3 linked regions of the Novipirellula caenicola genome follow. The protein of the gene in region 1 interacts with the protein of each later gene in a pairwise test. Links are inferred from orthologs where the notes say so. Each region holds a gene or a part of one and is shown on either strand. Other genes may lie near its edges.

What was found.
Region 2: the proteins of lpdA (region 1) and odhB interact in binary tests that used the Escherichia coli proteins (3 or more experiments, as listed by UniProt). The link is inferred for Novipirellula caenicola from one-to-one orthologs.
Region 3: the proteins of lpdA (region 1) and ABEA92_RS19305 interact in binary tests that used the Escherichia coli proteins (3 or more experiments, as listed by UniProt). The link is inferred for Novipirellula caenicola from one-to-one orthologs.

The regions. Positions count from the first base shown.
Region 1 is NZ_BAABRO010000019.1:62,351-71,994, forward strand. What follows is about bases 3,679-6,487. They hold lpdA (dihydrolipoyl dehydrogenase), read right to left. Parts: upstream 5,902-6,487; coding sequence 4,456-5,901; downstream 3,679-4,455. Other genes in these bases: ABEA92_RS25990 (WecB/TagA/CpsF family glycosyltransferase), read left to right, coding at 3,679-4,235; rpsD (30S ribosomal protein S4), read right to left, coding at 6,153-6,487. Outside these bases: ABEA92_RS25970 (hypothetical protein), read left to right, coding at 1-554; ABEA92_RS25975 (hypothetical protein), read right to left, coding at 1,161-1,544; ABEA92_RS25980 (hypothetical protein), read left to right, coding at 1,527-1,868; ABEA92_RS25985 (alkaline phosphatase family protein), read right to left, coding at 1,932-3,098; more of ABEA92_RS25990, read left to right, coding at 3,372-3,678; more of rpsD, read right to left, coding at 6,488-6,761; ABEA92_RS26005 (sigma 54-interacting transcriptional regulator), read right to left, coding at 7,076-8,971; ABEA92_RS26010 (hypothetical protein), read right to left, coding at 9,400-9,644. UniProt on the Escherichia coli protein: Lipoamide dehydrogenase is a component of the glycine cleavage system as well as of the alpha-ketoacid dehydrogenase complexes.
Region 2 is NZ_BAABRO010000013.1:23,727-33,537, reverse strand. The notes cover bases 4,245-7,220. They hold odhB (2-oxoglutarate dehydrogenase complex dihydrolipoyllysine-residue succinyltransferase), read right to left. Parts: upstream 6,412-7,220; coding sequence 5,077-6,411; downstream 4,245-5,076. Other genes in these bases: ABEA92_RS21850 (exonuclease/endonuclease/phosphatase family protein), read left to right, coding at 6,805-7,220; ABEA92_RS21860 (universal stress protein), read right to left, coding at 4,245-5,048. Outside these bases: SsrA-binding protein SmpB, read right to left, coding at 1-435; lipA (lipoyl synthase), read left to right, coding at 589-1,509; ABEA92_RS21870 (histidinol-phosphatase), read right to left, coding at 1,875-2,753; ABEA92_RS21865 (SDR family oxidoreductase), read left to right, coding at 2,850-3,920; more of ABEA92_RS21860, read right to left, coding at 4,137-4,244; more of ABEA92_RS21850, read left to right, coding at 7,221-7,905; ABEA92_RS21845 (AMP-binding protein), read left to right, coding at 8,322-9,811. UniProt on the Escherichia coli protein: E2 component of the 2-oxoglutarate dehydrogenase (OGDH) complex which catalyzes the second step in the conversion of 2-oxoglutarate to succinyl-CoA and CO(2).
Region 3 is NZ_BAABRO010000010.1:292,666-302,484, reverse strand. The notes cover bases 3,634-6,617. They hold ABEA92_RS19305 (ATP-dependent helicase), read right to left. Parts: upstream 6,311-6,617; coding sequence 3,956-6,310; downstream 3,634-3,955. In the rest of the region: ABEA92_RS19320 (CBS domain-containing protein), read left to right, coding at 422-1,360; ABEA92_RS19315 (5-(carboxyamino)imidazole ribonucleotide synthase), read right to left, coding at 1,685-2,839; purE (5-(carboxyamino)imidazole ribonucleotide mutase), read right to left, coding at 2,895-3,401; ABEA92_RS19300 (DUF2237 family protein), read left to right, coding at 6,974-7,345; ABEA92_RS19290 (hypothetical protein), read left to right, coding at 8,523-8,675; ABEA92_RS19285 (DUF6851 domain-containing protein), read left to right, coding at 9,041-9,819. UniProt on the Escherichia coli protein: A helicase with DNA-dependent ATPase activity. Unwinds DNA duplexes with 3'-5' polarity. Translocates on single-stranded DNA with 3'-5' polarity. Initiates unwinding more efficiently from a nicked substrate than double-stranded DNA.

The sequences.
Region 1 (9,644 bases):
CCGTCGGTTGTGGCGGTTCCGAGGATGTTGCCCAGCAAGCATCCCCCAAAGCCAATGTCGCCAGCACCACGGCAAAATCGCCTGCCGAAACCTCGGCAACCGACGTGGTGAGTCAATTTTTGGACCAAGTTCGTCGCGGCGGAGAGAATTCAGGCGCCGGCGAATTGCTGACCCAACGAGCCCAATCGGAACTCAAACGGATTGGTCGCACCGTGCAACCGATTGGTTCGCCGGACGCTCGTTTTAACGTGACCCAGGCGCGTGAAGTGCCGAATGAACCTAATTCAATGCTGGTCCAAAGCATCTGGAGCGAACCAGGCCCCGAAGGCACCCAAAATGACTTCGAAGTCGTCTGGGCTGTGCAACGCGAAACCGCAGGCTGGCGGATCTCGGGCCTCGCAATGGAGATCGATCCTACCGAGCCACCGATCGTGATCGACTTTGAAAACGGCGACGAAATGGCCAAGCTGCTGACCGGCAGCGAGGGATCCGAAACGTCAAGCGAAAATGGCGCACAAGCGGCCAAACCTGCCGCCGAAGCGGTTTCTCGCTAAGAATTCTGGCAAAATTTATCATTGCCATTTGTTCACTGATTTGCCCCGCAATACGTCGAGGGCAAACACCACCCGAACGGCCTGCTGTGGCCGGAAAAATCGGCACAACCTGAACTAAAAAGGTTCAGATTTGGCTGATTTTGAGCACATTCCTTGTGACATTCTTACCCAGCTTCACATTCCGAAGCTTGCGGCACGCGAAATGCCGTGATTCGTCCGCCGTCAAATTCAAGCAAAAAATCCTTGCATGGATCGTATTGGGTGGATTGACACGATTTTTCCCAAGGTTACTGTAGCGGCGAAATTGCGCGAGCCGTAAACCCAGCCCATACCCCCTATCTTGAAACGATAGGGACCTGGAACACGGTTCGAAGATCTTTCGGTAGTCGATGATGTTATCGGCGGTTGGATCGACGCGATGGGCCGTGGGATTATGGCCTAAATAAATTTTGATGTGCGAATTCGGATCGCACCAAACTCCGAACACTTGGGAGATCTTTATGAATCGGACTGTGGTGAGCGGCATTGCCGCATTCGCACTGTTGATCGGTGCAGCAGTAGTCATGAGCGAAACCGCTGAAGCAGGACACCATGGCGGTGGACTTTTCAGCCGACTGCACGCCAAACAGTGTGGCGGTGGATGCGCTCAACCGTCGTGCGGCGGTTGTGCTGTTGAAAAAAGCTGTGGCGGTGGATTGTTCGCACGCTTGAAGGCCAAGCACGCAGCTCCTTGCTGTGCTGCTGAACCCGTTTGCTGCGAGCCAGCACCTGCACCTGTTTGCTGCGAACCAGCACCGGCGCCAGTTTGCTGCGAGCCAGCTCCAGCACCTGCATGCTGCCCTGAGCCAACCTGTGGCCACAAGAAGCATTGCGGCTTGTTCGGCAAACTGAAAGCCCGCAAGAGCGGCTGCGGATGTGCAGCTGAGCCAACTTGCTGCGAAGCAGCACCGGTTGTCGAAGCTCCTTGCTGTGGTGGCGAAGTTGCTGCACCCGCACCTGCAGCTCCTTGCTGTGGTGGCGATGCTCCTGCTGCTGTTCAAAGCAGCGAAGGCTTCGAACTTGCTCCAGGCGAAACTCTCGTTCCTGGCAGCGTTACCACTGGCGCTGCTGCTGAAGCCGCTCCAGCTCCAGAAGCTGCTCCCGCTCCTGCTCCAGAGAGCAGCAGCGATGCACCTCCAGCTCCAACTGCTGACGCTAACACCGACATCTAGTCGAAGCGGGTCTAACCATCGTGTTAGACCAAACAGCGAAGATCTTGAAACCTCGCCGATTCCAAACGGAATCAGCGAGGTTTTTTCATGCGCTGGCGGCTAGCCTTTGGTGCGTGATGCAGAGAAGCGAGCCCGATGCCACGTGTTCGCCGCAGCGGCACGAAGGTCACTCGCTTAGCAAGTCGATGATGTCGGGCCGCAACCGGCTGACATCATTCTGGTCCTCGAGGTCGTCGGGCTTTAGATACAGCCGGTCTTGCTGATCCGCGTCGCGAACGTAGTACCATCGCGATGTCGACACCGCGACCGAGCCATTGTCGCTACACGTCGTCACACGTGGTTGGAATTCGGAATCGCTGCTAGCCCAAGTCGATGGATCGATCAGTCGATCGGGCTCAGTCTTGATCTTGGCCAACAGCGCGGGCAACGAATTTGCATTGACCACTCGCTTGTCACGCACGGGACCTAGATCGCTGACGATCATCGGCACCCGATGATGACAACTACGCAGCGGCCCTGCGCGATAGCCGATCGCATCATTTTGCCCGAGACTAAAACCGCTGGTTCCCGCCAACACCACGATCGGATCCAAATCGCCGACGTACTCGAACAGCAACGCCAACATGCGATCCAACAGCCGGACTTGGCAACCGTAAGTCCGCATCCACGCCACCGCAAGATCGGGATGCGATTGCTCGGTCAACTTGGCCTGCGGCGTCATCACATCGGGAAAGACCCACGGGGGCATCTCGCAATCGGCTTCATCCAGTGCCGCATCGGTCTCGGGCAACAGATCCAATTCTTCGCTTGGTTCGCCTGCCGACAGCTCGTCAGCATCCAGCGGCACCAGCCATCGGGGCGCATCCCAGCAGTGGACCAACGATTGCGTGTGCAACCACCATACGGCCGCCGGGTCGGGATCCTCGATTCGCGAAAACAGGCTCGCAAAGACGCGGGCGAGATGTGTTTCTTCGAGCTCTTCGGCCGGCAACTGATCCGCAGCCGGCGGATCCAAGTCAATCAGCCAAGATTGGTCAAAATCAGCATCCAACGACTGCTGTGACACTCGAGGATCGTCGGTGATCAGTTCGACGGTTCCCAATTCGTTCCAGCGTGGGATCCAGTGGTCGGGATCGTGCGAAGAGGGCGGCCGAAACCAATCCGCCAACACCTTCAATCCATCGTCGTGCTCGGCGATCGCTCGATCCCATAGACAACCGCGGCTAGCGAGCAAGTCGATCGCGGGCGTTTCATTCCACGAAGCCCCATAGCAACCGAGTGCGGATGCAGCCAAGCCTTCGACCGAGATCACGATCATTTTTCGCTCATTCATGGGCGTTACTTTGACGAACCCGCCGATTCGCTACAACCGGCCCATCCGGCAAAAGACAGCAAAGTTCCCGGCAGGGTTGCCGCGATCGAGCCGAAACGGCCAACGGCTGTGACGTAGCGTTGAGAGTCATGCGATGGGTCACGTGACGCCCCGGGGTCAAACAAGACTTCACGATTCTGAATTTTCCTGATTCATCCAATTGCGGAAACCAACCGAGCAATGAATTACACTTCCACTGTAGCTCCCTTTGGCATTCCTGTGGCTGTGCCTGCAATGAACGAACCTCGCAATCCAAGCGATTCCGCTGCTGCCGCGACGGTGCCACAACCGGCTCCGCCGCTGCCGGATCGAATTCGTAGTGAAGTTTGGGATGTGCCTTTTGATCATCTAACGCTTGCCGAAGCGGTGGATTGGATCGAGTGCTTGGTTCAGCGACGTGTCCCCAGTTACGTGATCACCGCAAATCTAAACTACTGCATGCTGCATCATCGCGATCCCGCGGTCGGCGCGATCACCGACGACGCGGACCTAATCCTTGCCGACGGACAACCGATTGTATTGCGGAGCCGATTGTCCAAAGCACCGATTCCCGAACGGGTCGCCGGCAGCGAAATGATCTACCACCTAGCCGAACGCTGCAGCGATAACGGTTGGGGAATCTACTTTCTTGGTGGTGAAGAGGGCGTGGCGGCACAGTGCGCCAACAAGCTACAAACAATGTATCCCGGGCTGAAGATTTCGGGCGTCGAATCGCCGCCGTTTCGCCAACTCAGCGAACGCGAACAACATGAACAGGATCAACGCATCAAGAAATCAGGTGCAGCAATCCTGTTGGTCGCATTTGGGCAACCCAAAGGCGAGAAATGGATCCACGAGAACTACAAACGATTGGGGATCCCGGTCAGCATCCAGCTCGGCGCGTCGTTTGACTTTATCGCCGGAACGGCCAAGCGAGCACCGATGGCTTGGCAAAAGATCGGGATGGAATGGGCTTATCGGATGTGCAGCGACCCGAAACGGCTCGTCCCTCGCTACGCAAAAAACGCGACCTTTTTATTGGGCGCGTTGATCGAAGATTGGAAGCGTTTGGTCACAAGTTGGGGAATGGGCGATTGGAGCAATCGCCCCGAGCGATAAACGCATTGCTCGCGGGTGTCCTAACCGCGGCATTTGAAATGCCCCCACGAAAGTCTTGACGGCTTGTTGATTTAGTGAAGGTTCCTGCGGCAAGGGGTGTAGGATGGACTTCCTAGTCCGTCAATGGTGGATTCGACGGACTAGGAAGTCCATCGTACAACTAAATCAACAAACAGTTGACGACTTCCGCTACGAGGTCTGGCGTCCGCTACGACTACCTTTAGCTAGCTGCGGCAGCAGGCTTCTTTTTCGGCTTGTAGATTTCGGTGGCCGTACCGAAGTGGACTTCGCCTGCGTTCATCAACGTTTCGCTGAGTGTCGGGTGCGGGTGAACGCTTTCGGTGATGTCATGCACTTCGCAACCCATCTCGATCGCCAACACGGCTTCGGCGATCAATTCGCCTGCACCGCTGCCGACGATGCCACAACCGAGCACGCGTTGGGTCTCCGGATCGACCAACCATTTGGTTAACCCATCGGTGATGTTCAAAGCTTGAGCGCGGCCGCTCGCGGCCCATGGATAAACTTCGACATCGACCTTGCGGCCGGCCGCCTTGGCTTCGCCTTCGGTCAAACCGGCCCAGGCAATTTCGGGGTCGGTAAAGACCACTGCGGGAATCGCAACTTTGTCAAACGCGGCAGGTTTGCCCGCGATGACTTCGGCTGCCACGCGGCCTTCGTGGGTCGCTTTGTGAGCGAGCATTGGATCGCCTGCGACGTCACCAATCGCGAAAATATGCGGGTCGGCGGTACGTTGCTGAGCGTCACATTCGATGAAGCCGCGGTCATTGACCACCACGTTGGTGTTTTCCAATCCGAGCCCGCGAGTCACCGGACGACGTCCGATGCTGATCAGCACGCGATCGAATTTTTCATGACCAAAGTGGGCGGGACCTTCAAAGGTGACTTGGATCTTGTCGCCGTCTTCGGCCAATGAGCCGACTTTGGTATTGAGCAGCACGCGGCCATCGCACATTTGGTTGATGCGTTTGGCGAGCGGTTTGACGAGGTCCCGATCGGCTCCGGGCAACAAGCCTTCGGCGAGCTCGACCACCGTGACTTTCGAGCCGAGATGAGCATACACGCTGCCCATTTCCAACCCGATGTAACCGCCACCGACGACCAACAAGGTTTCGGGGATATCGGCGAGCGCGAGAGCACCGGTGCTGTCCATCACACGATCGCTGCCAATGTCGAACGCGGGCGGCATGGTCGGCACGCTGCCGGTCGCGACGATGCAGTGGTCGAAGGTCAATTCGCCACCCTCGGGGATTGATTCGTCATCGCCTTCGAGTTTCAGTGTGGTCGAGTTCAGGAACGTGCCCCGCGCTTGGATCACGGTCACGTTGCGGCGTTTCGCCAATTGGCCCAAACCGCCGGTCAAATTCGAGATCACTTTCTCTTTGCGAGCTCGCACTTTGTCGACATCGATCTTGGGTTTTTCGTCATACACGACGCCCCAATCTTCACGCAGCTCGTCCACTTCGCTGATCACCTTGGCAACATGCAGAAGCGCCTTGCTAGGGATACAGCCACGCAGCAGACAGGTGCCACCGAGTCGAGGCTCGGCTTCGACGATCGTCACATCAAGGCCTTCGTCGGCAGCCAAAAACGCGGCTGCGTAACCACCAGGACCACCACCGAGAACAACAACAGGACTATGCATCAGAGGAGATTGCCTCTCAAAAAAGCGATTAGGACGATTCGTAAAGCCAGCCTGCCGCAACCATTCGTTTCGGCTGCGAGGCCAAAGGAGACGCCATTATAAACAGAACCGGCAACCTAAATTGCCGGTTCTGATGGATGACCATGTACCAAGCCGGCGGCAAACCAAAGTGGGCTCGACACAAAAAAGTGTGGTTTCACCCGAACTTTGGGGGGCTTGATACGCAAAGGGAAACGCAGGATCGCGAATGCTTATCGTGACAAGAATTCGACGACGCTGTTCGCATCCACGGGCAAACTGATGTCGCTCGCTCCGGGAAGTCCCAACACGGTTGCCTTCAAGTTTTCGCTATCGAAGGTGACCCAATCCAGTGCGTCGGGCGAAGCGTTGGCGATCACGCCGCGATAAAGATTCTTCAAATTTTCACGACCACGGACTTCGACGATATCGCCAGGGCGAAGCTGGTAGCTTGGCTTGGTGACCTTCACGCCGTTGACGCGGAAGTGACCGTGGGTGATGCCTTGGCGTGCTTGAGGACGAGTCTTGGTGAAACCAACGCGGCGAACCACGTTGTCCAAACGACGCTCGCACATCAACAGCAACAATTCACCGGTGTTACCCGATTTACGACCAACCGCATCAAAGTAACGACGAAGCTGACGCTCGCCCAAACCATAATAGTGCTTGATCTTTTGCTTCTCCATCAACGCCATCCCGTAGTTACTCGGGCGACGTCCACGAACGTGCATCCCGGGCGGGGTGTTACGTCGGTCCAATGCACGTGCGGCACCGGCGGTTTCATAAAGAAGGGCACCGAGGCGACGGTTGATTCTTGCTTTGGGGCCTGTGTATCGGGCCATACTGCTTTACCTTTTTGCGTCCAGGACGCGGTTTGGGGACATCGGCAGGAGGAAGTCGCTGAGCAACAAAATCTGCAAGCGAACTACTGCCAGCGTGCGATTCGCGGGGGGACGGAAAAATCCGTCCAACTCCACTACTGGTGTCGACCATTGACACCAGGCGTTCACACATCGAATTCGAGGAAGCCCGAAAGTGTCGCTTCCGGAGCCAATTTTGACAAGAGGAAGCGGGACGAATTGGGCTAGAAACGCGGAAAACAGGCCAAAATCACCCGCGTCTGCCGATCGCGGTGAGATTTCCGCCCCCCGGCGGCTTAGCGGTCGATCTCGTATTCGGTGATCTTGCGGTATGCGGTTGCCCGGCTGATCCCGAGCAGGGCCGCCGCCTCAGGAACGCTGCCGCCGGTACGCTCGAGCGCCTTGCGAATCAACCGACGCTCCCATTCGTCCAACCGGAGGGTGTCCAGCCGGCTCAATCCCGCGTCTCGCAACCCAAGATCGTCGGCTTCGATGGCCGGATCATCGGCCATCACCACCGCGCTGTCGATCACGTTTCGCAATTGACGCACGTTGCCGGGCCAGGCGTATTCCAGCAATCGCGTCCGTGCTTCGTCGCTGATCGCCAACAGGGGGCGACCGTGTTGGCGGCGAAAATGTTCCAAAAAGTGACCGACCAACAATTCGATATCGTCACCGCGATCACGCAGCGGCGGCACAAGCAGTTCGAACACGCTGAGTCGATAAAACAGGTCTTCTCGGAAACGTTTCTCGCGGACAAATTCGGCCAAGTCACGATTGGTCGCGGCGATCACCCGCACGTCCACCAACACCTCTTCGGTCGCACCGACTGGCAAAAACGGATGTCCCTCGAGGATTCGCAACAATTTCGCTTGGCCTTCGAGCGTCAACTCGCCCACTTCGTCCAAAAACAAAGTGCCGGTATGAGCTTGCTGGAACCAACCAATATGGTCGCTGTCGGCGCCGGTGAACGATCCTTTGCGATGACCAAACAATTGGCTTTCGATCAAATCGTGAGGAATCGCGGCACAGTTGACGGTCAACATCGGACGCCTGGATCGGCGGCTTGCCCGATGCACCGCGCGGGCCACCAACTCCTTTCCAACCCCGCTTTCTCCGCGAATCAGCACACTGCCGCTGGCGTTGCCCACGCGTTCGATCCGCTCTTTTAACTTTTGCATCACCGCGCTGGACCCGACCAATTCGTCCGAGTCCGCGTTTCGGTCGGCGATCCGCCGACGGTCCGCCCGCAGCGAATCCCGTTCGAACGCTTGGCTCAACCCGATCGACAACAAACGGGCGGCGGCAACCGTCAACTCAAATTGCGATTCACTAAATTTCGGTTCACGACGGTACAGCTGCAGCACCCCGACGTTGGTATCGTCGCTGCCGATCGGGGCGTAGATGATGTCGGACCACATTTGATCCTTGCCCGTCGATCCCATTTCGCTTGCGCCCGATTTTGCCGGGTCATTGATCCAAACCGCCTCTCCCTCTTTGACGATCCGTTTCAACAACGATTTTTCGATGGTCACCAAGTCGGCAGCATCGGCGGGCTCAACGCGTCGCGGTTTCAAGCGTCCGTCACCCGAATCAAATGACAATCCGACCACATCCGCATCGGTTCGATCGCGAAGCAATTCAATCAGCGTGCTGATCACCTCGTCGGGACTTTCGCAACGCAGCAAACTGAGACTCAGCGAGTACAGATCCATCAAGTGGCCGGTCGCGGCAACCTTGGCGATTGGGTCCTCGTCTTCGCCGCTCCAGCGATGCTCGGTCTTGACCGATTCCCAGGCGATCGTCTGCGTCAGCGATGTTTCTTCGGTCGATTCCCCGGCGGGCTCGATCAACTCGAGTTCGGTGGCACCAATTTTGACCGTGTGGTGGTTTAGCATCCGAGCATGGTCGGTTTTCTGGTCGTTGACCAAAGTTCCATTGCGACTGCTGGTGTCGCGCAGATGCCAATTCCCGTCCTCAAAATAGATGACGGCATGGAAACGCGAACTGACGGGGTCCGTCAGCATGATTTCACAACTCTTCCCTCGTCCGATATGCATCGGCCGTTCCGGGTCGAGATTAAATTGCCGGCCTTTCTGAGGCCCGCTGCGCACCATCAAATATGCTGTCATCTGTCGCTTCTTGGCGTCATGAACACTCGATACCGTTCGAGCCGTCCAGCGGCTTCCCATCGGAAAGCAACAACCGGACCTTTATTCGTCTCATTTTAAGACATCGTAATATCACTGTGTCAAAAGAGATAGCAAAAGTAGCCGGAATATCCGAAACAAGCTCTTGCTGCGAAATCGCGAGTCGAGGACATCCGCTCTACGAAACCGCACTGTTTTCTGTCAACGGCATCTGATTGTTCTGTCAACGGCATCCGATTGGTAGACGCCGATGACAGTTTCAGCGGGCGTCAATGACGATTGATCAGCGATCCTCGCGCGACCGTCAAAACAGAACACGGAAGGCCAAAAAGGCATCGCTGTGAAGTATTTTTTCTTATCGCGTTTGAGCTAATTTAGCGTCGCGAACGTCGTGCGTGACTGTCGCTCGACGGATGCCTCTCGAAACGGTTGACGAGTTACGCTACTGAAAAATGCTTCGCGGCGTTGCCCTAAAAGGGCTCGGGCGGAGGCGAGATCAGTTTGTTTTCCTCAATCGCTTGCGACAGCGACTTTAGCGCGACGGGCAACGGTTGCGGATTGCGATCCAGTTTTTCCCACCACTGCGTCACGACATCGCCTGCGATCGCGGCATCGCTGAGACGCCACAATCGGGTTGCCGCCGAAATGGGCAGGGCGTTGCTGGGTACGAGATCCAGCTCCGCTGCAGCCCGCAGCACCAACGGCACCGAGCCGA
Region 2 (9,811 bases), on another replicon or contig:
ACGCGAATTGAAATAGACCCGCAGCGGAATCAGGGTCAGCCCCCGCTCGTGGGCTCGTCCGGCGAACTTGTCATATTCGCGGGCGTGAACGAGCAGTTTGCGTGGTCGGCGGGGATCATGGTTCCACATCCCCGCGTTCTTGTAATGAGCAATGTCGCTGCCGATCAGCCACAGTTCGTTGTCTTTCACGCGGATATAGGCTTCGTCGAGCGACATTTTGCCATCCCGCATCGACTTCACTTCGCTGCCGATCAGCATCAGTCCACACTCGACCGAATCGAGGATCTCGTAGCGATGTTTCGCCTTGCGATTCTCGGTCACGATCGTCATCGATGGCTCGGATTTTTTTCCCGCAGCCTTTTTTTTCGTTTTCTTGTTTTTTGCCATAACGAGGCGAATTGTACCGCCAAGCTGCGACTTAGCGCAGCGGGGCATCGATTATCCAGGGGGTGTATCGTTTTCCTGCAAAACGGCGGGATTTTAAGCACGCTGAATCAGCCTACCTCGCGTGACCAATCGCCCGTCGTCTACTACAATGCGAACGATAACTCGATTTGGTTCATTCGTTCCACCGATCCCCCTACGTCCATGGCATTTCGCTTACCTGTCGTTTCTGATCCTGAAATTCCTGAAGGTGCCGAAGTCAGTGCATCGGGGCGGTTGCCTCGCTGGCTGAAACGCCCGATTCCTCGCAGCAATTCCAACCACATGACGGCAGGATTGTTGGAAGAATTGAAACTGGAAACGGTTTGTGATAACGCCAAATGCCCGAATCGTATGGAATGCTATAGCCAGCAAACCGCGACATTCATGATTCTGGGAGCCGTTTGCACCCGGCCCTGTGGATTTTGTGCCGTTCACCGCGGTCGGCCACCGGAATTGCCCGAGTCCGACGAACCAGAGCGTTTGGCCGAAGCCGCGGCGCGGTTGGGGCTTAAGCACGTCGTGATCACCAGTGTGACGCGTGACGATCTGCCCGATGGCGGGGCCGACCACTTCTACCGCTGTGTCGTCGCCGTGCGAGAACGCACCGGCGCGACGACCGAAGTGCTGACCCCCGACTTTGTTCACTGCAAACCGTCATTGGCTCGCGTGATCGAAGCTCGACCCGATGTTTTCAACCACAACATGGAAACCGTTCCTCGGTTGTACCGCCGCGTGCGAGGGCCGAAGAGCGATTATGCGTGGACGCTGCAGATGATGTTGGATGTCAAGAAATACGACTCCAGCGTTCGCACCAAGAGCGGTTTGATGCTGGGATTGGGCGAAGAACGAGCCGAATTGATCGACGCGTTGGCGGATCTTCGCGAGCACGACGTCGACTTTTTGACGCTCGGCCAATACCTGCAGCCCGGCGAAAAATACCTGCCCGTGGTCCGTTACGTTCCGCCAGAAGAATTTGACGAGCTGGGCGAAATCGCTCGTGGCATGGGATTCAAGAAAGTCGCCAGCGGCCCATTCGTTCGCAGTAGCTATCACGCCCGCGACATGGCCGAAACGGCCGTTTAACCGTAGCGAAACTGGCTGTATCCATTCATCGTCGCGAAACTCGCCAAGAGTTTCGGCGGTTCACATGGCAATCCTCGCCCGACGCGTGAGTTTTGATGTTGCGCGTCTGTATTGAGGGGCAAAGCCCCGGACGTTTACCTAGCCCAGCCCAGCGGGCTGGGACCAAGAAAACCAATGAATTGTAGGGCCAACGGTCCGGCCGTTTACTGGGACTTAATGAGGGCGGCTAGCAAATGGCCGGGCCTTTGGCCCGAGAACGTCTAATAACGCAACTTCAAAACGCATAGGCGAGCGACCAGGGCTGGTTCAAGAGCCTCTCGCTAATGCTTTGGATCATGATTTTCCAAATCCCAACCGCTTGCGGCCTACGACGTCTTGCACTCGGCCGACTGTAGGCTGGCCAGTACATCGGTGATCGGAACCTCGTAGCGTTTGCGGGCTTCGAACAGACTGATGTTCTCGTAACCACACTGCTGCAGCAGTTCCATCGCGGTCTCGTAGCCATCGGCCACCCGTTCAGGCTGGTGAGCATCGGCGCCGATCGTCACCGGAATATTCCGCTGACGCATTTCCACCAACATCTCGGGGCATGGATTCATTTGCGAGATGGTCTTGTTGACCCCCGATGTGTTCAGTTCCATCCCCACCCCGGTTGCCGCGATGCGATCCAGTGCGGCTCGGATATCGTCGATGATCAGGTCTAAGTCCCACGCGTCGGCGGTCACGTTTTTGACCAAATCGGGATGAGCCAACGAGTCAAACAGCCCGGTTTCGGCGGATTGGGCGAGCAGCCGAAAGTAGGTGCGTTGGAATTCTAGCGGATCGTTGTTCCAGTAGCGCTCGCGGAACTCGCCGATCTGCGGGTGGACCGAGCCGAGCACAAATTGGAAATCGGCCGAGCGAAGCTGTTTTTCGACGTAAGCCTCGTGGCCTTCGAAGTAATCGGCTTCCAATCCGAGCCGGACGTCGATGCGTCCCGCCCACTCGTTTCGCGTGGTTTCGACTAGCGAAACGTATTCGTCGAATTGGTCTTCACGCATCCGGACATGCGCCGAAAAACCATTGGGCATCGGGTTGTGGCAGGTCACGTTGATCCCTCGCAAACCACGCTGCCAGGCTGCTTCGGCGTACTCCGTCGGCATGCCGTCGGCGTGCATGCATAAAGGGGTGTGGGAGTGGGATTCGAATAAAATTCGCTCTGTCACGACTCGTCGATTTCCATTGTGGGTGTTCTCGGACGCCATTTTTAGGCAAACTTCGTTTCAACCATACTGGTCGCTCCCCGACAGTGGCAAGGGCGCCCTTGGCTACAATCTGACGCACAAGACGAAACAACGTTCATGGATTTGCTGGACCCCCACTACGAAGACGACGCTTCACCGCCGCTGCCGATGCTGGTCAGCGGGATCGCAGGCGTGCCTGGATACAACGCGTTCCATTACTTTCGCGACCTGTATGGCGATCAAGTGATCGGGGTTCGGCAATCCAATATGTGGCCGCTTTCGGGCGACGGCATTGTCGCCTGTGATGCCGAGGATGCCGACAGCGTGGCACGGTTGTGGGACGAATATGGTTTCCGAAGTCTGCTGAATTTTGGTGGTTGTTGTCGGTTAAAATCATGTGAATTGAATGTCGACATGGCGCATCGGGTGAATGTACTCGGAGCCGAGAACATGATTGCCCAAGCGATCCGGCATGATGCGCGTGTCATCCACTTGTCCGTTGATTTGGTGTTCGCCGGCCGCGTTGGCGGAAGCTACAGCGAACAAGATGCGACCGACCCGGTGACCGTCTACGGTGCCAAGATGGTCGAAGCCGAAAATGTCGTGCTCTCGCGGTGCGACAACGCATGCGTGCTTCGCATCTCGTTACCGATGGGAATCAGTTTTAATGAGCACGCTGGTGCAATCGATTGGATCGCATCGCGGTTCAAACAGAACAAACCAGCAACGCTGTTTACCGACGAAGTGCGGACGCCGACCTATACCGATTGCATGAACGGATTGTTTGCGACGCTGTTGGACAAGCCTCTGACGGGGCTGTATCACGCTGGCGGACCACGGCGTTTGACGCTTTATCAAATAGGCCAGATCGTCAATCGCATTGGTGGGTACGATCCCGATCTGCTGCACAAGTCGCTGCGACACGAGGCCGGACCCATGCCGCCCCGCGCCGGCGATGTGTCGATGGATTCGTCCAAACTGCAGCAAGACCTTGGCTACAACCCGTTTGACCCGTGGCCGCTTTCGGACGATTGGTTACCGACCCACGAGCGGTGGCATTACGATCGCGACGACGGCTTTTCGGGTTCCGAAGCGATGATCAAAACGCTGCTTTACCAAAACCCCGACAAACCTGGCTTGGTACCGCCGAGCCGCAACGAGGTGTGGGGAGCGAGCCGGTTCGCGTAGGCTGATGTGGAGGTAGCGAAACTCGTCAACGGCTTGTTGATTTAGTCGTACGACGGACTTTCTAGTCCGTCGAATACACCATTGACGGACTAGGAAGTCCATCATACGACCCTTGCCGCAGGAAACTTCACTAAATCAACTAGCCGCCAACAGTTTCGGTTCGCAACGTAATCCGCCGAAAGTCTTGGCGACTTTCGCTACGTCACCGCCCTAGCCTTAATCATGGACTGCGTTTTTGTCTCGCGCGATCCACATGCTGCAGTGAGCATGCTGCAGCACGAACCGCGACACACTGCCCAATAGCATGCGGCTGATCCGGCTGCGGTGCGAGTCGCCAATCACAATCACGTCGTTCTTGTTTTCTTCGAGCCGTTCGATGATCGCGTTGCCGACGTGATCGGTCTCGACCACATCGCACGAGATTTGATCGGTGGACAATTGCGTGTGCTCGCTGGTCAATCGTTCACGCCCCGCCTTTAAATACCGCATCGCGGCGACCCGTTGCTCGCTACGGTATTGCACGATGTTAGGCATCAGATCGGGGCTAAAGCCTTGAAAAACCGGCACCACCCCCAGCAAACTGATTGCGGCCGTGGTGGTCCAGTCGAGTTTCGTGAACTCGCTGATTGCCTCGTCGGAACCTTCGCAATCGTTGTATCCGATGGTGATCTTCATCGGATCTTCTTGCGAACATTGATGCAGCGGTTTCCGCGCGACAATCACATTGCACGTCGCATGCGTGGCGACATAGTCGCTGACGCTGCCCAACAGAATCCGGCCGATTCCCGAACGCCCGGTCGCGCCCATGACAATGAAATCACTCTCGTTTTGCTCGGCGAACTCGACAATGCTGTGCCCGATATCGCCGTGCAGGAATTTTCGAGTCACGGTATCCGCGAAATCATCCAGCGCCGCTTCCGATCTCTCCAAATACTGATTGGCCTCGGCTTCTTGGTGTTCGCGGAAATCACGCAACAGAGGATCGGTCAAATCACCATTGTGGAGCGGTACGAAAACGTTCGTCACGATGTCCACGTCGACCGGTCGCGGCATCGGCAATCGTTTTAGGAATGCGATCGCGTCATCCGCTTGGGGTGAACCATCAGTGGCGAGAATGACCTTGGTCATGGGGGATCTTTCCTAGGCGAAACGTGGCTTACAGTTCCAAGAACAAACGAGCAGGATCCTCGATGATCTCTTTGATCGTCTTGAGGAATCCTACGGCTTCGCGGCCATCAACGATGCGGTGATCGTAGGTCAATGCTACATACATCATCGGACGAATGACGACGTTACCATCGATTGCCACAGGGCGTTCTTGGATCGAGTGCAACCCGAGGATTCCGCTTTGCGGAGGATTCACAATCGGAGTGCTCAGTAGCGATCCATAGACGCCGCCGTTGCTGATCGTAAACGTGCCACCAATCAAATCGGCTGGCTGCAATCGGTTTTCGCCTGCTTGACGTGCAAATTCGGCAATCCCCGCTTCGACGTCGGCAAACGACATGCGTTCGACGTTTCGCAAAATCGGAACGACCAATCCTTTGCCGCCTCCGATCGCGACGCCGATATCGTGGTAATGGCGATAGACAATATTGTCATCACGGATTTCCGCGTTCACCAGCGGGTAGCGACGCAGTGCTTCGACCGATGCTTTAGCGAAAAACGACATGAACCCGAGTTTGACCCCATGACGTTCTGCGAACGCGTCCTTGTACTTTTTGCGGATCGCCATCACTGGCTGCATGTCAATTTCGTTGAACGTGGTCAACAGTGCCGCGGTTTGTTGGGCTTCGACCAATCGCGCGGCGATGGTGCGACGCAGCATGCTGAGCGGTTTGACCTCTTCGCTGCGGTTAGGAACCGATTCGGCCACCAACGATGTGGACGCCGTCGGACGCGGTGCGGGGCTAGGAACGCTCGCCGCAGGTTTGGGGGCTGCGGGGGCTGCCGGAGCATTGCCGCGGTTGCGAACGAACGCCAACACGTCTTCTTTTAACAGTCGTCCCCCCGGTCCGGTGGCTGGCACTTGGCTTTGCGACAATCCATGTTCTTCGAGCAACCGTTTTGCCGCGGGCATGACGAACGAAGCCGATGTGCCGGTCGCGGTCGATCCGCCACTCGCTGCGGGTTGGCCGCCAGCAGCCGGACCACTAGCAGCCGGGCTGCTGGCAGCTTGAGGGCTTGAACTGCCGCCCGCCGAAGCGGCAGGTTCCGACGGGGGGGTGCCGTTTGAATCGGGAGCGTCGCTGAGGCGGATTGAAGCGATTGTTTCGCCGACGGCGGCGAATTCTTCGGATGCCTTTTGAATATTCTCAAGGTATCCGGATCCGGGAGCAGGGATTTGTACCGATGCCTTTTCGGTTTCGATTTCGACGAGGTCCTCCCCGTCCTTGACCCAGTCTCCCTCTTGTTTGAGCCACTGACCAATTTGCACTTCGCTAATCGATTCACCAACGGTAGGGACGTCGACGTTAATAGATTCGCTCACGGTTCGTATCAGCTCGTAAGAATGAGGGCAAAACGGACTAAACATAGGGGTGGTTCGTGCAAAACTCGACTTCTGCACATGGGCATCATCCTACCGCGTGTTTTCGATCGTGTCAGCGACTCGGCGGTTTCAAAATAGGGGTGTGCGACGAAACGACGTTAAAGCCTAGCGAATGTACCGAATGCAGTTCTTGGTTCGCGCAGGTAGCCGATGGTGGTACGAGTGCGTCCAAATTTACCACTCGGCGTGATGAAGCGACCGCTTTCGGATCGATGACGCATGAGGCGGCAAATGGGAATCGAGACACGTTCGGGTCGATTTCCCCCTAATCCATTCAATTCGATCCGCCCTCTTATTCTTACAACTCCTTTTAAAGCATCACTCGTTTGAGCAATGGAAGACTCTACCCGTGGCAATCCGATTCAAGTCGCCGTGGTAGTACTGCTACTTGTCGGTGGCGGCTGGTATTTCTTCAAAAACTATAACATTCAAGGGCTTGATGGCGTTCGCGTTTCGCCCAAGAACGAGTTGTGGGGTGACGCCGAGCTGACGAGCTTTCCGGGCGAATCCGAGTTCAGCGGCGATTCGTCTCGACTCGTCTCGGGCATTGCTGCATCCTCTGCCCAAGCGACGTCTGAAAATCCGTTCACATCGACCGGCCGCGCTGCCGTGACGGCGACCCCGGCGAGTGTCTCGCCACGACCTCCGGCTCGCATCGCCAATCTGCGAATCGCGTCGTGGGCGCTCGACGGTTTTGGGCCGACCAAGTTGGCTAATCCAATTGCTCGCCAAAACATCGTTCGCATTGTCCACCAATTTGATATCGTCGCGCTGCAGCAAATTGCCGCCATTGAACGTGACTTGATCCCTCGGCTGGTTGACGAGATCAATCAATCCGGTCGGCGTTACGATTTCGTACTTGGTGAGTCCAACGGCCCTGCCGGACGCCAGGAACAATTGGCGTTTGTGTTCGATACCACGCGAGTTCGTGTCGATCGCAATCAAACCTACACGGTCGCCGACCCCATGAATCAAATGGGCTATGATCCGCTGGTGGCATGGTTTCAAGCCGCCCAACCGTCGGTGGAAACCGCTTGGACCTTCTCGCTAGTGAACATTCGAGTCGATCTTGGCCAAGCTCCGGTCGAAGTTGCGCTGCTGCCTGGGATTCTGAAAAGTGTTCGCAATGACGGGCGGAACGAGGACGACGTGGTGTTGACCGGACTGTTCCAAGCTGATGATGCCTATTTGGTGCCCACGCTTGTCGGGGACAACATCGTGGCCGCGGTGCGAAGCGTTCCTACCGATGTTTTTGGCCGCTACCAAACCAGCAATATCTTGATGGATACAACCTTTTGCAGTGAGTATCTCGGCCGTGGCGGTGCTCTGGACTTTTTGCGGGTCTACAACATGAGCCTTGCCGATGCCGAGGTGGTCACCAGCCATCTGCCGGTGTACGCCGAATTCACTGCGACCGAAGGCGGTCGGCTATAGCCCAGTTTCATCTCTATTGGCACGAGCCGGGTGGTTTTTATTGCAGAGCGGCGCAGGGCCCGCCCGGTCAAAATCGAACCTTTCCATCGCCGCACCGCTGAAAAAATGCCTGCCCGCTGCCGCTCTGCGGCGCACCGTCACCCGAAGGATGGGCTCAGGTAAGAGAGTCTGGCAGTCTCGTTCGCATTCGCCGGGGTCAGGCTGCGCGGACGATAGTAAAGCAGGCTGGGCCCTCTGAGCAGCCCTTTTGCTAAGGGTTTTCCAAGACGATACTACCTCGGGCAGGCTGATTTCGTCCCCCGCGTGATTGCATTATGGTAACACGGGATGTTTAAAACGTTGCAGCGATCGCGGGATCGCTCCGCTGTGTTGCGACGATAACGAATTTATTGCGAGAGATTTTTAAAGTGAACGGATTGCAAATTGGACTGCTCGTGATCGCGGTGTTGGCGATCCTGATCGTATTGTTGGCGGTCTTCTCGCCTCGAAGGTTTGTTCGTGGTTTCATGCGTCCGATCCTGGCAACGCTTTACCGCAAGCGGGTGGTGGGGCTCGAGAATCTGCCTCAAGACCGTGGCTATGTGATCGCCAGCAATCATGTGTCCTGGATCGATGGAATCCTGCTTCTGTGGATGTTGCCAAAGAACGTCCGCTTTGTCGTTGACGGCGCGAATTTCAATTCCCGCATCGGTGGCTATTTGGGCCGCGCGTTTGATACGATCCTGATGTACTCGGGCCCCAAATCGATTGGCCGCGCGCTAAAAACCGCTCGCGAAGGTTTGTCTAACGGTGATGTAATCGGGATTTTTCCCGAAGGCACGATCACGCGGACGGGGCAGCTGCAGGCGTTCAAACCAGGGATCCAAAAGATCCTAAAAGGCACCAACGCGGCGATCATGCCGGTTTGGTTGGAAGGCATGTGGGGCAGCGTCTTCAGTTTCTCAGGCGGCAAGTTCTTTTTTAAGTGGCCGACCCAATTTCGCCGCACGCTCACGCTCTACATTGGACCGCCGCTCGAAGGCGATGCGCCCTTGGAACTGGTTCGCTCGCATGTCCAGTCGCTCGGTGCGCGAGCAACGATCGAACAACGCGACAAGTTTCCCACACTCGCCCGCCGCGTCATCCGCGTTTGGCGGAAAAAAGGAAGCATCGTTCAGTGTGCCGATTCGATGGGCACCGAGGTCACCGGCCGTGAACTGTTGACCCGTGTGTTGGCGCTGCGCCGAGTCCTCCGCCGCGACGTGCTCGATCGCGATGAGTCCACCGTGGCGATCTTGCTGCCGCCTAGCGTTGGAGGTGTTGCGACCAACATCGCATTGACGATGGATCGCCGAGTCACCGCGAATCTGAACTATACCGTTTCGAGTCAGGTGATGAATCACTGCATTCACGAGGCCGGGATCAAGCACGTTCTGACCAGCGAAAAGTTTCTAAGCAAGTTGGATCTGCAGCTCGATGCCGATGTCGTTTTGCTCGAATCACTTAAAGACAAAGTCACGACGTGGGACAAGGCGGTTGCGTTCATCCAAGCCGTGTTGCTGCCCGCGGCCGTGCTCGATCGGGTGCTTGGACTTCACAAAATCGACAAGGACGACCTGCTGACGATTATCTTCACCAGTGGATCGACGGGGATGCCCAAGGGGGTGATGCTGACTCAGGCGAACATCAGCCACAATGTCGACGCGATCGAGCGTGCCGTCCGGTTGAATTACCAAGACGTCGTGATCGGCGTGCTGCCCTTCTTTCACTCGTTCGGCTATAGCGTAACGTTGTGGGCGGTGATGACGTTGGGGCCGACCGGGGTCTATCATTTCAATCCGCTCGATGCACGCCAAATTGGAAAGCTTGCCGCTAAATACAAAGCGTCAGTGTTGTTGGGGACTCCCACGTTTCTGCGAAGCTACCT
Region 3 (9,819 bases), on another replicon or contig:
GGGTCCCGCGCGCTACCCGATGCCTTACGGCCCACGGCTCCCTGTTGCGATTTGCATTTCGATTAACTCAACAAGCCGTAGCCGACTTCTGCTCCGCCAAGTTAGCAGCATCGCTCATTAAAAGATTGCTTCACCGCGTTGGCTTTCACACCTCAACCCTCAACTCGCAAATGACGGTTTTTGCGCCGATGCGGCAGTGACTTTCCAGACGCACAACCAGGGCTATCCCCTTTGCGTATCGCGGCTGCCCACCCGCTTTCTGCAGTCTTCATTGACTCGATTCGCCTTTGCGCAATGTTTCACAAGCCGAATTGCGGGAAAAGTTTGACTTTACACCTTGCGCCGCGTTAGGTTGGGATCAATCACCAACCTTGAGCCCCACTTGTGGGTTCGATTCTTCTCTTACTGCAAGGGCTTGGATATGAACGAAGTGAAGACCGCAAGCGATATCATGCGTCGCAATCTTGTGACGTTGACTCCGGAGAGTGATGTCATGGACAGCGTTGCGAGACTGCTGCGAGACAACATCTCAGGGGCGCCGGTACTTGGCTCCGATGGTGGTTATCTAGGTGTGTTTAGTGAAAAGTGCTGCATGAACGCGTTGACCGAACCAGTCGAAACGGCACGTGACGAAGGTCTACACATCACACGCGTTCGTGAGTTCATGGTCAGCAAACTCGTCACCATTGATCCTGAGATGGACGTCTTTGAAGCGATCGATCATCTGCTGAGTCGGCGAATCTCGGGGGCCCCGGTGGTCGACAACCAAGGACATTATCTAGGCATCTTCTCCGAAAAGACCGCGATGCGCGCCCTGATTGCGGCGCTGCATGATCAGCTGCCCGGAACAAGCGTGAACCAATACATGAACTTGGATCGCAACCGTATCATCCACGAAGATGATTCGTTATTGGACGTTGCCCACAAATTTCAAGAGACACCGTATCGTCGGCTTCCGGTGTTGCGGGGCGAACGGTTGGCGGGACAAGTCAGTCGCCGTGACGTATTGCGGGCCGAATGCCGATTGGCATGCGAAGTCGTTGAACGCGCCAAGCAGCATCACGCCAGCGACAACCTGCGTCGCGCTGCGAAACCGCGGCAAATCGGACCCTACATGGACACCGATGCGTTGACTGCAGAACCGAGCACCGACTTGCTTGGTATCGCCCAGATGTTTCTCAATTCGCCTTATCGCCGATTGCCGATCATCGAGGAGGGTCGTTTGCTTGGGCAAGTCAGCCGTCGTGATTTGCTCGAGGCCGCTGCGGAACTTCTGCGTCCCAAACCAGAACGCCGCGGTGCCGAAACGCTTTACCTCAGTTTCGTCTCGAGCACCACGCCTGAATCATTCCGCCGCTAGGCGGTCGCGATTCGCAAATCGATGGGATTCACACCGCAACGTCGCATTCGATAGCGTGGTTTTCGCTAGTGGCGCGGCGGCACATCACCCCGATCTGGTTCGACGGATTTAGTCGCCACCCGGCGGCGCGTGGGCTGTGGATCGAGTGAGCCGCGTCGCGTGAGCGTCCGGGGCTGGGGGTGACGTGATACCCGATGCCTCGCCGAAGATACCATCTATTTTCTTTCATGGTACGGCGCGGAGCCCGTTCGGTTGCAGCGAGTCAAACGTTCGAGATTCGCCGGGCGGGGCGCCGCACCGCTCCGTTATAAAAACAACGCGTCGCTACATCGACGACGAAGACGTCAACCGGCGTCGCGCCTCGCGAACTTTCTCGACCACCGTGTCTCGGTCATCGCCGACGCAGGTCAAGTGTCCCATCTTGCGTCCTGGTTTGGCGTGAACCTTGCCATACAAATGCAGCTTCACTGCGTCCACGGCAAGAGCACGATCCCATGGAGGCGTTTGCGTCTCGTCGCCCCACACATCGCCGAGCAAATTGGCCATCGCAGCGCCGCCACAGATCATGTCGGTATTGCCAAGCGGCAGTCCACAAACCGCGCGGACATGTTGTTCAAACTGACTTGTGTGGCAAGCTTCGATCGTCAAGTGACCCGAGTTATGGGGCCGCGGTGCCACTTCGTTGATGATCACTTCCAACTCGCCTTCGGCACTGGGTCGCACAAACATTTCCACGCACAACAGTCCCACGACGTCGAGAGCTTCGGCAGTCATGATCGCAATCTCACGCGCCCGTTGCTGAACGTTGTCGGGCAACGTTGCTGGAACCATGGTCACATCGAGGATGTGGTTGACGTGATCGTTTTCAAAGATAGGGAAGGTGGACGTCCGGCCGTCGACGGTTCGAGCCACCACAACCGAGACTTCGCGATCGAATGCAATCAGTTGTTCGGCCACCCATTCATCACACATCGACCAATCGACATTTACTGCGTCGGCAAGCGTGTTGATGCGATGTTGCCCCTTGCCGTCGTAGCCGCTACGAGCGGTTTTTAAAATCAACGGCAATCCCACGGCGTCTGCCGCGGCAGCCAATGATGTTGCGTCGACGACTTTCGCAAACGGAGCGACTGGAAGTCCTGCGTTTTGGATTGTGTTTTTTTCACGCAAACGATCTTGCGCCGTCGCTAACACGTCCGACGAAGGGTAGGTGGGGGCGTACTGTTGGCACTTGGCAATCGTTGCTTCGGGTATATTCTCGAACTCTAACGTGATCACATCACACTGGTTCGCGAACGCCTCGACCGCGTCCATATTGTTCAGCCGTCCGAAGACACAGCGATGCGCGATCTGGGCTGCCGGCTCTTGCTCGGTTTCGCAGAACACCACCACTTGGTAACCCATCTGAGTCGCGGCGATGGCGAACATGCGGCCCAATTGGCCACCGCCCACCATTCCAATGGTGCTGCCGGGCAGCATCACGTTTGACGCGGGATTGGGATCGTTTTTCAAATTCGTCTCGTTCACGTTGATGCTATAGCTCCGCCGATTCGAGTACTGCGGCAGTTTGTTTCTCGACAAACTCGGCCAATCGTTTTGCCAACGCATCGTCAGACAACGCCAAGATCCGCGCCGCCATCAGCCCTGCGTTCTTGGCTCCGGACGTTCCAATCGACATCGTCGCAACCGGAATGCCGCCGGGCATCTGCACAATCGACAACAGTGAATCGAGTCCCTGCAGGGCTCGGCTTTGCACGGGGACTCCGATCACTGGCAGATTGGTTTCCGAGGCGACCATCCCCGGCAAATGAGCAGCACCGCCCGCTCCTGCGATAATGACCTTCAATCCACGCTGGCTCGCCTGGGTTGCGTAGTTGACCATGCGGGTCGGCGTCCGATGCGCCGATACCACCAATCGTTCGTTGGGGATCTGCAACTCGTCCAAAATATCGGCTGCCGCCCGCATTGTGTCCCAATCATTGCGGCTGCCCATGATCACGCCGACCAAGGCGTCGGTAGGGGCGAATTCGTTTTCACTCATGACAAACTTCGATTCAAATGGTTAGGGACATAAATGACGATTGCGATTGCGGGCACCATCGCTCGCCAAAATTTACAAAACTCAATCCGATCCGCCCACCACATTGATTTCACCAACAGCCCACCTCGACTCGCCCAACACACTCCCCGTAGCGGAAGTCGTCAAGACTTTCGTCCACACCCCCTTCCGTAGCGAAAGTCGTCAACGGCTTGTTGTTTTAGTCGTACGATGGACTTCCTAGTCCGTCGAATCCATCATTGACGGACTAGGAAGTCCATCCTACACCCCCTTGCCGCAGGAACCTTCACTAAATCAACAAGCCGTCAACGACTTTCGTCCATCAACCTCACGGCATCGCAAATCCCGGGCAGCTTGCCGAATGATGAGCCGAGACGCGTAAGCGGCCGGGCCCACGCACTACCCGGTGCCTATCGGCCCTCAGTCCATCAATCTCATTCGCCTCTCGATCAAACCAACACGCCACCAAGTCGTATGTCGTCCTGGCCCGCCCCGCCAGAAACTAAGCCCCCGTTCCGCAACGTTTTGACGTCTGTTTACCCCTCGATCACTTCCAACTTGGCAAACGCCAAACGGAAATTATGTTCGCCATCGTCAAAGCGAACCGTCGCGGTCCGCTTTGGGCCTCGACCGGTGATCGAAACCACCGTGCCTTCGCCGTATTCCATGTGCCGCACCAGCGTTCCTTCGCGGTACGCGGTGACTGGCGTGACGCCTCCATTGAGCATATCGGCCGCGGTCTTCAAACCTGCCACCTGAGCCGATTTTCGTTTCTTGCTTTCGACGCGTTCGGCAATCTCCGCCTCGGGCAATTGGCAAACTTCGTCGTACGCCTTGGCGGCCGACTCGTGCACCGTCGGCCCGGCATCATCCAAGAGCGTGTCGTCGCTTTCGTCCGGCAAGTCCCATGACTCGGGATAGCCGCCGTGGGCGTCAGGATCCTCGTCGAACCAATCGCGGTCCACGGTGCTTTCCACTTTCCTCAGTTCATCCAGTGGCAATTCGTTCAAAAATGGACTCGGTACCGCCGGCCGGGTGTCCCCTCGCACCGTCCGCCGCTTGCACACGCTCAGCTGCAACCGCTGCATCGCCCGCGTGATTCCCACGAACAACAACCGACGTTCTTCTTCAAACCCCGCATCGGTATCCATCGAACGTGAATGCGGCAGCAAGCCTTGTTCGACCCCGACGATATAGATGCAGGGAAACTCGAGTCCCTTCGCCGCATGCAGCGTCATCAACGTCACGCGGTCGTCGGAATCTTCGAACGCGTCCGTGTCCGAAACCAACGCCACCTGTTCCAAAAAGGCCTCTAACGTGCCATCTTCGGGATGCTGGCGGTCGAATTCGACCGCTGCGGAAATGAATTCATCGACGTTGCCAATTGCACTGCTGTCTTGCTGATCGACCGACGATTTTTCTAAGAACGCCTCGTATTTGGTTTCTTCGACCAAGTAACGCAGCAAGTCTTCGAGCGTCGCCGACGCTTTCTTGCTCAGCCGATCATACAACTCGACAAAACGCGTTACAAACGTGGCCGAACGCTTGGCGATCCCTTCGATTTGGTAGACATCGCGAGCCGCTTGCAACATCGGCACCTGGTTCACATCGGCATAGCGTCGCAGTCGTTCGACCGTTTTCGCACCGATGCCACGTGTTGGCACGTTGACGACGCGTTGGAACGCGACATCGTGGCTGGGGTTATTGATCAAGTGCAGGTACGCCAGCAGATCCTTGATCTCTTTCCGCTGATAGAATTCGACGCCGTTGATGATTTGGTAAGGCAAACCACGGCTTCGCATCGAATGCTCTAACGAACGTGTCAGCGCATTCATTCGGCACAGCACCGCAAAATCACGCGGCCGCATCCCTTCGACTCGAATCGCGTTGGCGATTTCGTCCGCGATCCCGTCGGCTTCCTGGTACCCGTCTTCGTACATCCTCAAAACGACCGGATCGCCTTCGGGATTGTGGGTGTACAGATCTTTTTGTTTTCGCTTTTGGTTATGCCGAATCAACTGGTCCGCAACACGCAAGATGTTAGGTGTGCTGCGATAGTTCTGTTCCAAACGAACTGTGGTGACCGACGGGTAATCCTTTTCGAAGTCGAGGATGTTGTTCAAATCCGCACCGCGCCATCCGTAGATCGATTGATCCGGGTCACCGGTCACCGCGAGGTTCGCATTGTTGATCGACAACCCACGGACGATCGCGTATTGGGCCAAGTTCGTGTCTTGGTATTCGTCAACCAAGATGTACCGGAAACGTGCATCCAAATCCTCGCGTAGTTCGGGATTGTTTCGCAACATGATTGCGACATGGAACAACAGATCGTCAAAATCAACGGCGTTGGCCGTCAGCAATTGCTGCTGGTACACCGGATAGACTTTTGCGGCAACCGCATCCCCGGTCCGGCTGGACGCCGACAACATCATCTCCGGCGTGACCAAGCGGTTTTTGGCGCTACTGATGATCGAGGTGATTTGTTCGGGCGACGTATGGCTGGTCGAAACGTTGGCAGCGGCGATCGCCCGCTTCATCGCCTGCTTCGAATCCGCAGTGTCATAGATCGAATAATTTTCGGCCAATCCGACCAACGACGCGTAGCGACGAAGCAATTGGGCGCAGAAACGGTGGAACGTTCCCATCCAAACAGGCTGGCCCGGTGCCAATTGGCCGACACGAGCTCGCATTTCGTCCGCCGCCTTGTTGGTAAACGTCACCGCAGCGATTTGCGAAGGCGAGACTCCTTGCGAAATCATGTAAGCGATGCGGTGCGTGACCACGCGAGTCTTTCCTGAACCAGGGCCGGCCAAGATCAATAGCGGTCCATCGATGTGCGTGACCGCTTGCTTTTGAGACTCGGTCAGTCCTTTGAGGATGGCGTCCATGTCAGAAATCTCGAGATAGAAAAGCCGGGACGGAAGAGGCGGGAAACAAACCGGCGTGAAATACAGAGCCGGGGTTGAAACAGAGAAGGGAAACGGCGACACGTTCCTTTGACGCCTCATGATACCGACTCTGGCAAATCTGCGTTAGTGTCCCCACGCGTCCGCTTCGCCGGCCACCCGCAGATCAGCTCCGCTTCGGCCATTGGAGGCTGCGCTGTTGTCGTTTTTCCCGGCATATCCCAACCCGACGCGTCAGCGAGGAACCGAGAAAATATCGAGATTCCTTCGCTCACGCTTCGGGTTGTGAAAAACTCGCAACTGCAAAACTTACGCGTCGGGTTGGGATAAAAACGCGACTTCAAAACTTCGGCCGGGGGGTGAGCACGAGCGATGAAAAAACGGACTCTTGGTAACAGTGGCTACACCGTGGCCGTTGCACTGCCGAATTCAAACTTGCGATCGAGTCCGCGTCGGTTCGCCATTGCAGGCGATAGGAATCAGCCGAGGCGATGCATTTTTTTTAGGAACGGGGGCCCAATGCCAGCGAGCATGAGGCATCCCCCGCTACAGAGACTTGGTAAGATAGAATGGTTAGAATGGACTGTCCGACTGCATTCGCTGCGGATGTAATTTGACGATCAAACGCATGGGAAAAAGGCATCAATGGCTGGAAAAAACGTTTTAGGCGGCGAACTCGCCAGCTGCAGTACCGATCCACTAACCGGGTTTTACCGCGACGGATGCTGTAACACCGGAGCGTCTGATTCGGGGTTACACGTCATTTGCGCCAAGATGACGGCCGAATTTTTGGAATTCAGTCGATCGCGAGGCAATGATCTGAGCACTCCGAACCCGATGTTCCGATTTCCCGGATTGCGTCCCGGTGACCGCTGGTGTTTGTGTGCTGCCAGGTGGAAGGAGGCGTATGACGCAGGCAAAGCGCCGCCAGTGGTGCTCGAAGCGAGTCACATCAGCGCGTTAGAGTTTGCCTCAATCGAAGAATTGCAGGAGCACGCGGTGCTCGAAGAAGAATGAAAAAAATTGGGTTCAGATAGGGCTTGCGGCCACGAACCTGATTGCTAGAATCCCTGTCATCTGAAGAGGGCAACCCACTGGGAGGTCCTTCAACGGATCAGCGAGCACCCCTAGCTCAATTGGATAGAGCATCGGTCTACGGAACCGAAGGTTAGAGGTTCGAATCCTCTGGGGTGTACTTGCCGAGAAGCCATGAACCGCCAAGGTTTATGGCTTTTTTTGTGCGTCGACGTGGACTCAAGAAAATTTTTCTTAGTGTCTGGCCGTTCCGTTGCCTTTTGTGTCGACGGTTGCTGTGCTGTTTCCTGTAGGAATGGCAGTTCTGCGGGCGGGGCCCGATCCTCGGTTCTGAACTCGCTTGATGGGCCAGCTGATGAAAAATTCTCAGCCCGGTTTAGCGACGGTTTGAATTCTTGCCAGCCGCATTTGTGATCAGCAGCGGGGCGATTTTCGTGAGATGCCCGTTGGCGTCGGCCACTGGCAGGCCCCAGTCCTCAGCGATCCCGCAGTCGGTTGGCCCGCGAATCACGCGAATGAACGCGAATCGAGTGGGCAGCACAAAACCGCCGCGGTGTTCTCTCCTTTTACGGCGGAAAAATTTCGCAGAAGCTCGTTCGGCAGTATCGTATGCACTCGCGGAATAATCTTGCCACTGATTTCATGTGTCTCTGACGCAAACCGGTGAATCCGTTCTGCTGCCATTGGTATCGACAGCAATATTGATGCGACAGAAAAATTGAGATGTCGTAATCTCCGAAATTTGTTTTCGCCGTCGGACGCTTTTGTCTCACCGCTGGCGAGACTATTGCCGGGTCTTGGATTGTTCGCTCAATCAAGAGACCAAAAGCATCCGAGTCTTGGATATGATACGGAACTTTTGCCATAGTGTTAATTCAGTCTCAGTAAGAGCGATCCTATCCTCGGCGAATGAATTGGCCCAACCTGTCCGCAAAAAATGACAACGCAATGATCTGGAGATAACCACCGTCCAAGTCGTCTGCTGTAAACTATTGTATCGGTTTTCGTTCGCTCGCCTTAAGCCCCGATGGATTTTCGGTTGCCGCGCTGGTTGGTTCCAAGCTGCGTGTCGTCGATCGCAAGGGACGCCGAGTCAAATGGAGAGCGCAAGGGCACAACGATTGTGTAGTGGTGGTGGCGTATTCGCCCCGATGGCCGGATGCTTGCCTCCGGTGGACTCGACAGTGTGGGCAAATTGTGGGACTCCGATAGCGGAAAGCTGATCGCCACGCTGGCCGAGCATGTGTCGGGCGGAGGTAATCGCGATGAAACAGCTGGCGTTTGGCTGTGGCTGGCCAAACGCGAGCCTTAGCCCATGAGCCGTGAGAGGTATCGATTACTGCTGTAGCGGAGCTCGCATGGCCGATGCCATCGATCGGAAATCGACTCGAGTTAATCGTCGGCATCTTCGGGTAAGTAAACTAGCTCTTGCCTGCACGATCAAAAATTGCAAAGTTGTATCAGCTAGTTGGCACCGAGGTCGCGACAATACGATGACTGGACGTGCAAACGGTTAAGATTTGTGCAATCAATAAAGTGAAGGTGTAACATGAACGATTCTGGCTTAACGTTCAACTTGTTACTACATCAAGCCTCGTCTTCCAATCGCGGAACCCGCTTTCCGCACAATGATCTCGGCGTTTTGGATGGTGATGAGATATTCGAATGCGAACCATCATGAATCGCAAGCAAATTCGATACGGACATCGGCAACCTCGCTATCAAAGTCTAGAGGATCGGATGCTGCTTGCCGTTGGCTTGCAATCACCCTACCAACCGTTGGACGTAAATATCGATCTTGCGGTCGATGCACAGGATGCCCGCGACGTGATCGGCATTTTGCAAACCGGGCACGCCGCAGCGGATGAGTCGGTCAAAGCCACCGGCGTGTTTGCTGACGTTAGCGGTGACAATCATGTCACGCCACTCGACGCGTTGCGGATCGTTAACCACCTTGATCGGCAATCTCCTACGATTGCAGCAAAACTGATTGACGACTCTGGCGGTGACGGCGAGCAACGGTACGATTTGGTGACACAGGAGTTGGGATTGCAGGTGCGAACTCGGGGGATCAATGAGCTTCAAGTGCTAATCAACGACCTGGCAATCAGTCAGTTGCTGATGGTCGATGATGGTGAAGATTTTTTACTGACGTCGACCATGATCGAATCCGCATTGGGGGCACCGCTTACCGATGGAGTGCAGACGATCGAACTTCGCGATCGAGAATCCGGTTTTCGTTGCGAGTTTGAAGTCGTCCTCGATCGAACCTCTCCCCAACCCATTTTTCACGCGGCCGACCCTGTGTACCAACAACAGGGAACGCGTTTGGTCATTGGCTTTGACGAACCAATCCGTTCTGGTGTTCCACTGAGTGCGGATAACATCCGGGTTCAGCGAGCTGACTCGGAACATGTGATTGCGGTAAAGGCGGTGCGTGAGTTGGCATCGGATCA